Regions from separate parts of the Streptomyces sp. PsTaAH-124 genome, predicted to be linked through region 2. Evidence: riboswitches for the same ligand, from Rfam matches in the RefSeq annotation. Region 2 holds a riboswitch; the other holds the start of a gene.
The links. A riboswitch is a leader RNA that binds a small molecule or an ion and turns the genes downstream of it on or off. The one in region 2 is predicted to bind S-adenosylmethionine.

Region 1: it holds a riboswitch for S-adenosylmethionine, as region 2 does, so the genes downstream of both, B086_RS0115945 (aminotransferase class V-fold PLP-dependent enzyme) here and thrC (threonine synthase) in region 2, are expected to answer to the same signal.

Annotation. Positions count from the first base shown of each region.
Region 1 is NZ_KB892169.1:104,970-109,361, reverse strand. Features, by position in the region: gene B086_RS0115955 (rhomboid family intramembrane serine protease) at 45-797, shown strand; gene B086_RS0115950 (Lrp/AsnC family transcriptional regulator) at 794-1,075, shown strand; gene B086_RS0115945 (aminotransferase class V-fold PLP-dependent enzyme) at 1,112-2,527, opposite strand; SAM riboswitch class IV at 2,712-2,828, opposite strand; gene trpD (anthranilate phosphoribosyltransferase) at 2,933-3,997, opposite strand; gene B086_RS0115935 (cytochrome b) at 4,147-4,392, opposite strand, start outside.
Region 2 is NZ_KB892167.1:35,516-39,907, reverse strand. Features, by position in the region: gene B086_RS0114040 (cold-shock protein) at 34-237, opposite strand; gene B086_RS0114035 (MoaD/ThiS family protein) at 669-944, opposite strand; gene thrC (threonine synthase) at 941-2,227, opposite strand; SAM riboswitch class I at 2,245-2,406, opposite strand; gene B086_RS0114025 (glucosyl-3-phosphoglycerate synthase) at 2,603-3,547, shown strand; gene B086_RS44985 (hypothetical protein) at 3,579-4,292, opposite strand.

The sequences.
Region 1 (4,392 bases), on a different contig from region 2:
GGCGCTGTGTGCGGATGCGTCCCGTTACGCCATGCTCTGTGCACATGACCAGCTCCAGGAACGCGGTGCCCGCCCGAGTCCTCCGGGCCCTGCGGGCGGTACGGACCACGCGCGCGCCGGTGACACGTGCGATGCTCGCCCTGTGCTGCCTGGTCTTCGCGATGAGCCCGGCCTCCGGCCTGATCCCGTCCTACGGCACCGGGCACGGACTACTCCTCGCCCAGCAGGCGTACTTCCGGCGCTGGGGCGTGGTCCCCGTGGACCTGTTCTCGGGCTCGCCGCGGGCGGCGCTCACCCCGGCCACGGCCCTGTTCGTGCACGGCAGCTGGGTGCATCTGCTCGGCAACATGCTCTTCCTGCACGTCTTCGGCGCGATGACCGAGCAGCGCCTGGGCCGGGTCCGCTTCACCCTGTTCTACCTGGGCTGCGGCTATCTGGCCCTGCTGGGGTACGCCGCGGCGCACGCGGACTCCGGCCAGACCCTGGTCGGGGCGTCGGGGGCGATCTCGGCGGTGCTCGGCGCCTTCCTGTACCTGTTCCCGCGGGCCCGGGTGACCAGCCTGCTGCCGTTCCTGTTCTTCCTGCCGCTGCGCCTGCCCGCCTGGGTGGTGCTGCCCTTCTGGGCGGCCCTCCAGTGGCTGGCCGCCGGCCGGGCCGGCGACGGACCGGGCGTGGCGTACCTGGCCCATGTCATCGGCTTCGGCCTCGGCTTCGGCTGCGCGTGGGCCGGCCACGGGCGCACGGCTAGAGTGAAGGTCAGCCCCGCTCCGGCCCCCGAGGGAGAGAACCAGCCGTGATCACCGCGATCGTCCTCATCAAGACCAGCGTGGACCGGATCCCCGAGATCGCCGAGCGGATCGCCTCGCTGGAGAGCGTCAGCGAGGTCTTCTCCGTCACCGGCACCTACGACCTGATCGCCATGGTGCGGGTGGGCCGGCACGAGGACCTGGCGGAGATCATCCCGGGCCGGATCAGCAAGATCCCCGGGGTGGAGGCGACGGACACTCACGTGGCGTTCCGTACGTACTCGCAGCACGACCTGGAGGCGGCGTTCGCCATCGGTCTGGACTCCTGACCTCCGGCCGGTCCGCCGCCTCCGGGGCCGCGCGCCTCACACCGCCGGGACGCAGCGGCCGTCCTCCGTGCGGTAGCGCCACTTGGCGCCGTCGCTGACCAGCTCGCGCACCGCCGTCACGAAGCGCTCCACGTGCTCGTCGGGGGTGCCCGCGCCGAAGCTGACGCGGATCGCGTTGAGGGACTTCTCGCCGGGCGCGGCCTCGGGGGCGCCGCACTCGCCCTGGGTCTGCGGGTCGCTGCCGAGCAGGGTGCGTACCAGCGGGTGGGCGCAGAAGAGCCCGTCGCGCACGCCGATGCCGTACTCGGCGGAGAGCGCGGCGGCGAAGTGCGAGCTGTTCCAGCCCTCGACGACGAACGAGATCACACCGACCCGCGGGGCGTCGTCCCCGAACAGGGAGAGCACCCGCACCTGCGGGACCGCGGCCAGGCCCTCGCGGACCCGGTCGATGAGGTGCTGCTCGCGGGCGACCAGCGTGTCGAACCCGGCCTCGGTCAGCGCCTTGCAGGCCGCCGCGATGGAGTAGGCGCCGATGACGTTGGGCGAGCCGGCCTCGTGGCGGGCGGCGCTGTCGTGCCACTCCACGTCCACTCCCCCGTCGGTGCGGCGGGACACCCGGCGGCTGGCTCCGCCGCCCGCGAGGTAGGGCTCGGCCTCGCGCAGCCAGTCGGCGCGTCCGGCCAGCACGCCGGAGCCGAAGGGGGCGTACAGCTTGTGCCCGGAGAAGGCGACCCAGTCGACGTCGAGGTCCTTGACGGACACCGGGTGGTGCGGGGCGAGCTGGGCGGCGTCCAGCACGATCCGGGCGCCGTGCGCGTGGGCGGCGGCGGCCAGTTCCCGTACCGGCCACAGTTCGCCGGTGACGTTGGAGGCGCCGGTGACGCAGACCAGGGCCGGGCCGTAGGGCTCGCGGTCGGCCAGCGCCCGCTCCAGCGTGGCCACGGCCTGCTCCGGGGTGCGCGGGGCGTTCAGATAGGTCACCTGGGCGTCGCGCCAGGGCAGCAGCGAGGCGTGGTGCTCGGTCTCGAAGACGAACACCCGGCAATCGGCCGGGACCACCCGGGCCAGCAGGTTGAGCGAGTCGGTGGTGGACCGGGTGAACACCACCTGGTCGCCCTCCCGTCGCCCACCACCACCCTTGCCGGACCGGGCTTCGCCCGGACTGTCCTCGATGCGGCAGTCCAGGAACTCGGCGACGGTGCGCCGGGCGTTCTCGAACAGGTCGGTGGAGAGCTGGGAGAGGTAGCCGGCGCCGCGGTGCACGCTGCCGTAGTACGGCGCGTAGGCGGCCACGTCGTCCCAGACCCGCTGGAGCGCGGGGGCGCTGGCCGCGTAGTCGAGGGCGGCGTAGGTGACTTCACCGCCGGTGACGAGCGGCACGGTGACATCCCGGCCCAGAACGGGCAGCGGGGCACAGACGGACTGGTCGGCGGCAGCGGTGGAGACAGACATGGGGGAACTCCCGTGAAAGCAGGGTGAACCGACCGCGCGAGCCCGGCACGGGGCACCGGCGCGGAAGGGTGAAGTGGGTGTGCGGAGGCGGGGCTCGGCGCCCTAACGCATTCGCTTGCTCACGGAAGGCTCCCTCGACCGACCAGGACCCCTGGCCCCGCACTTCCTCGGGAAGCGCGCGAGGGGTCCGCGCTTGCCGTAGACCTCGCTGCCTACGACCTGGTCTTCACCCGGGGCACCCCGCCACGGACGGAGGGTTGCCGGACAGCCGGCCGGGGCCACATGGCTGTCACTCATGACCTGGTGCCATCCTGCCACACGATCTTCTGTGCGCAAGGCGCGGTCCGGATCGTGGACCGCGCCTTGCGTCACCTCACCGCGTGCGGACGCGCACCGCGGGGGCGCTCAGGCGTTGCTGGCGGCCACCCAGCGCTCCAGCGTGCCCCGGGCCGCCCCGGAGTCGATCGACTCGGCGGCCCGCGCCATACCGGCCCTGATCCGCTCCGCCAGCGTCCCGGAGCCCGGCTCCAGGGCGACCAGGGCAGCCGCCGAGTTCAGCAGCACCGCGTCCCGTACGGGGCCGTGCTCGCCGTCCAGCAGGCGGCGGGCCACCTCCGCGTTGTAGGAGGCGTCGGCGCCGCGCAGCGCCTCCACCGGCACCAGGTCGAGGCCGACGTCGCGGGGATCGAAGCGCTCCTCGGTGACCGTGCCCTCGTGCACCACCCAGACCCGCGAGGTGGCCGTGGTGGTCAGCTCGTCCAGGCCGTCGTCGCCCCGGAAGACCAGGGAGGAGTTGCCGCGCTCGGCGAAGACGCCCGCCACGATGGGCGCCTCGTGGGCCACGGCCACGCCGACCGCCTGCGCCTTCACCTGGGCCGGGTTGGTCAGCGGGCCCAGCAGGTTGAACACCGTGCGGATGCCCAGCTGGCCACGGGCCGCGCCCACATGGCGCAGCGCCGGGTGGAACTTCACCGCGAAGCAGAAGGTGATCCCGGCCTCCTCGGCGACCTCGGCGACCCGGCGCGGCGTCAGATCGAGGTTCACGCCCAGCTTCTCCAGCACGTCGGAGGCGCCGGAGGCGGAGGACGCGGCCCGGTTGCCGTGCTTGACGACCTTGGCGCCGGTGCCCGCCACGACGATCGAGGACATGGTGGAGATGTTCACCGTCCTGGCGCCGTCGCCGCCGGTGCCGACGATGTCGACGGTGGCGCCGGGCACCTGGATCACCTTGGCGTGCTCGTACATCGTGCGCACCAGGCCGGTGATCTCCGCGACGGTGGCGCCCTTGGCACGCAGCGCCACCGCGAACCCGGCGATCTGGGCGTCGGTCGCCTCGCCGCCCATGATCCGGTCCATGGCCCAGGCGGTGTCGTCGGCGGTGAGGTCACGGCGGTCCAGCAGGCCGTTCAGCAGGACGGGCCAGGAACGGCCCGCCGCGGTGTCGCCTCCAGCGGGGGTCACAGCGCTCATAAGCCGCTCCTGATTCGGTGTCCCGGACTCCGGGACGCTACCTCTCGTATCGACATCCACCCTATCCAGCCCGGAGGACGGCGAAGGGCCCCGTCCGGGGTTCGGACGGGGCCCTCCGGCCTGGCGTGGCGACGCTCAGGGGTCAGTGATCAGTGGTGGCCGTGGCCGCTCGTGATCTCCTTGTACTCCTCGACGGTCGGCTTCGAGATCTGGCTGTCCTCGCCGTAGTACGCGTTGCTGAGCTTGGCGCGCAGCTTCTCCGTACCGCCGACCTTGCGCTCGACACCGTTCTCGTCCACCGTCGGGCCGATCTCGGCCGGCTCGTACTGGTGGTGGGCGGTGAGGGTGTACAGCTGCTCCTGGCTGAGCGGCTCGTGGACCTCGATGAACTCACC
Region 2 (4,392 bases):
CGGCAAGGTGTGGGCCCTTCGCGTGACGTACGTTCAGGCGGTGACGCGAACCATGTCGGCCTGCGGGCCCTTCTGACCCTGCGAGATCTCGAACTCGACCCGCTGGCCCTCTTCCAGCGTGCGGTAGCCGTCCATCTGGATCGCGCTGTAGTGGACGAAGACGTCCGCACCACCGTCGACCGCGATGAAGCCGTACCCCTTCTCCGCGTTGAACCACTTGACGGTGCCCTGAGCCATGCCTAACTCCCCTATTACTGGCCCTTGCACAGATCCGCACTTCGCGGATCCGGGTCAGACCTCACCGCCCGTGAATCGGGGGCGTGCGCCGGAACGCGTCGACCGCGGCTGAATGTATCTGTCCAACTGCCGTCTGCAACAGGTCAATCGGACGAGAAATCCGGGCGGGAGCGGTCCGGAATGTGACGCGAATTCAGCCGAACCCCGGGCAAGTCGGGCCCCATAAACACCGCAAAAGCCGCAAAATACCCGCGGATTTTGGCTGTTTCTCATCGGCGGGCGGCAGAAATCAAGGGGCGCTCGACCGGGAGATCCGGGGCGCCTTCCCCAACTCTACCGCGCTCAATCACATGGAATTGCCCCCTCCGCTTCTCCCGCGGAGGGGGCAATTCACCGGATACTCCGATCACCGTCATTACCGACGGTAATGATCAGCCGCCGGCGACCGCCGGGATGATCGAGACGCCCGCGCCGTCCGGGGTGGCCGTCTCCAGGCCCTGCTCGAAACGGACGTCGTCGTCGTTGACGTAGACGTTGACGAAGCGGCGCAGCTTGCCCTGGTCGTCCAGGACGCGCGCGGCGATGCCCGTGTGGTTCTTCTCCAGGTCGGAGATGACCTCGGCGAGGGTGGCGCCGTCGGCGCTCACCTCGGCCCGCCCGCCGGTGTAGGTGCGCAGGATGGTGGGGATGCGAACGGTCACGCTCATGCGAGGCCAGCCTCTCGGAAGGAGTCCAGGGTGGGGCGGATGGTGGCGGTCAGACCGGTACCGGCCACCGCGTCCAGGGTCTTGAGGCCGTCACCGGTGTTGAGCACGACGGTGGTCTTCGACGGGTCGAGCAGACCGCTCTCGACGAGCTTTTTGGTGACGCCGACCGTCACCCCGCCCGCGGTCTCCGCGAAGATGCCCTCGGTGCGGGCCAGCAGCTTGATCGCGTCGACGACCTGCTCGTCCGTCACGTCCTCCACGGCGCCGCCGGTGCGGCGCGCGATGTCCAGGACGTAGGGGCCATCGGCCGGGTTGCCGATGGCGAGGGACTTGGCGATGGTGTCCGGCTTCTGCGGGCGCACCACGTCGTGTCCGGCCTTGAAGGCGGTGGAGACCGGCGAGCAGCCCTCGGCCTGGGCGCCGAAGATCTTGTACGGCTTGTCCTCGACCAGGCCGAGCGCGATCAGCTCGCGCAGGCCCTTGTCGACCTTGGTGAGCTGGGAGCCGGAGGCGATCGGGACGACGATCTGGTCGGGCAGCCGCCAGCCGAGCTGCTCGCAGATCTCGTACGCCAGCGTCTTGGAGCCCTCGGCGTAGTACGGCCGCAGGTTGACGTTCACGAAGCCCCAGCCCTCGCCGGCCGGGTCGCCGATCAGCTCGGAGCAGAAGCGGTTCACATCGTCGTAGTTGCCCTCGATGCCGACGAGTTCGCCGCCGTAGATCGCGGCCATGACGACCTTGCCCTGCTCCAGGTCGTGCGGGATGAACACGCAGGAGCGCAGTCCGGCGCGGGCGGCGGCGGCGCCGACGGCACCGGCCAGGTTGCCGGTGGAGGAGCAGGACAGGGTGGTGAAGCCGAAGGCGCGGGCGGCCTCCAGCGCCTGGGCGACGACGCGGTCCTTGAAGGAGTGCGTCGGGTTGCCGGAGTCGTCCTTGACGAACAGCTTGCCGGGGTCGACGCCGAGTTCGGCGGCGAGGCGGTCGGCCTGGACGAGCTTGGTCCAGCCGGGGTTGATGTTCGGCTTGCCGGCCACGTCGGCGGGGACGGGCAGCAGCGGGGCGTAGCGCCAGATGTTCGCGGGGCCCGCTTCGATCCGCCCGCGCAGTTCCTCGGTGTCGTAGCCCGAGAAGTCGTAGGCGATCTCCAGCGGGCCGAAACACTCCTCGCAGGCGAAGACCGGGCCGAGGGGCACGCGGTGACCGCACTCGCGGCAGCTGAGCGCCGCGGCGGGACCGAGGTCGACGGTGGAGTCGGTGCTGGTGGCAACTGTCTGCACAGCCATGGAGGCGAGGCCCTTTCTCCTCATCTTCCCCACGACGCATCTCGCCGTGAGACGGAATTGGCACCTTCCCGAGCCGGGAGCCTCGCGGTGGCGACCGCGCGACGGCGATCGGTACGAGACCGGCTGGAGGGTTGCCGGGGCTTCATCGGGCCGTGTCCCTCTGCCCCTCTGGATGAGCGGTATTCGATTGTGGGTCGCGGCGACCCCGGCATGCGACGGTCGTCCGCGTTGTTCAAGACTGTAACCGACGGCCAGGACAGCGAGAGACCGTCGTCCGAACCGCGAGACAGATCACACGATGATGTGATCCGGTCCGTACCGCAGGCCGCAGCGAGCCGCGCGGGAGTGCCGCGCAGGAGTGAGGAGCCACCGACCGTGCTGGAAGAAGTCGAGCGCTGGCTGAGGACACGTTCCTGGTCCGTCGCCGACCGGCCGCTCCCCGGCGTCCTGGCCGCCAAACGCGCGAGCGGCGCCACAGTCAGCGTGGTGCTGCCCGCGCTGAACGAGGAGGAGACGGTCGGGGACATCGTCGCCGTGATCCGCCGCGAGCTGATGACGCGGGTGCCGCTGGTCGACGAACTCGTCGTGGTCGACTCGGGCTCCACCGACCGCACCTCGCGGGTGGCCGCCGCGGCGGGCGCGCGGGTGGTGCACCGCGACACCATCCTGCCGCGCATCCCCGCCGTGCCCGGCAAGGGCGAGGTGCTGTGGCGCTCGCTGCTGGTGACCCGCGGGGACGTCGTCTGCTTCGTCGACGCCGATCTGCGCGAGTTCTCCGCCGACTTCGTCACCGGGATCGTCGGCCCGCTGCTGACCGACCCCGGCGTCCAGCTGGTCAAGGCCATGTACGACCGGCCGCTGGGTACCGCCGCCGGGCAGGGCGGCCGGGTCACCGAGCTGATGGCCCGGCCGCTGCTGAACATGCACTGGCCGCAGCTGGCCGGTTTTGTGCAGCCGCTGGGCGGCGAGTACGCGGCCCGCCGCTCCCTGCTCGAACAGCTGCCGTTCCCGGTCGGCTACGGCGTCGAGCTGGGCATGCTCGTGGACGCGCTGCACCTGGTCGGCCTGGACGCGCTGGCCCAGGTCGACGTCGGTGAGCGCCTCCACCGCCACCAGGACGGGCAGGCGCTCGGCCGGATGTCCGCCGCGATCTACCGCACCGCCCAGCTCCGGCTGGCCCGCGGCCATCTGGTGCGCCCCTCGCTCACGCAGTTCGAGCGCGGCGCAGACGGCTTCGAGCCGCGCACGTACTCAGTCGACACCGAGGAACGGCCGCCGATGAGCGAGATCGCGGAGTACGCGGCCCGGCGGGTCGCCTGACCGGCGGCCCGCCGCGCCGGGGCCGCCCCCGTCAGCCGGCCACGCCGTCGGACCAGCGCCAGCGGCCCGCGCCGTCCTGTGCGCAGGTCAGGTACTCGCCGCCCTTGCCGTAGGTGCTCATGCCGTGGTGCCGCGCGGCGCAGAACTGGCCGTCGGCGTAGCAGTTGCCGGCCGGGCTGGTGAGGGCGCACGCCTTGCTGCCGCCGCCGCTGTTCCCGCCGCCGCTGCCGCCGGTCGTGCCGCCACCGCCGCTGTTCCCGCCGCCGCTGCCGCCGCCGGAGGCGGTCTTCGCGGGGGCCGGGGTGTGCAGCGGCTCACCGGCGCAGTCGCGGCCGTCGCGCGCCACGGTGAACGTCACCGCGCCGCCGTCGGCGCGCTGCTCGCAGACCTTCTCGGCGGCGCCCCAGGAGGAGGCGCTCCGGCCGGTGCCCTGGAGATGGACGGCGTAGCGCAGGCCGCCGGCCCGCGCCGCGGCGACGGCCGCGCCGACGCCGGAGCCGGTGTAGTCGCGCAGGGTGGCGGCCGGGGCGGGAGTGGCGGACGCGGCGGGCCGCGGGCTCGCCGACTCCGTCGCCGGTTCCCCGGACGGCTCCGGAGCGGCGCTGCCGGCCGCCGCGGTGGCCGTGGCCGGTGCCGAGTGCGCCGCCGGCGTCCCGGAGTCGTCGTCGCAGCCGGCCAGCGCCAGCACACCGGCGGCGAGCAGCGCCGCGGTGCCGGCGATCCGGCGCACGCGCAGAAGTTGCATGGAACCCCACCCCTCACAGACCGTCCCGCGCACGGCACGGGACGGAGATCACTGACATGCACCGCACATCTTCCGGGTCTTCACAGTTCCTTTACAAGTC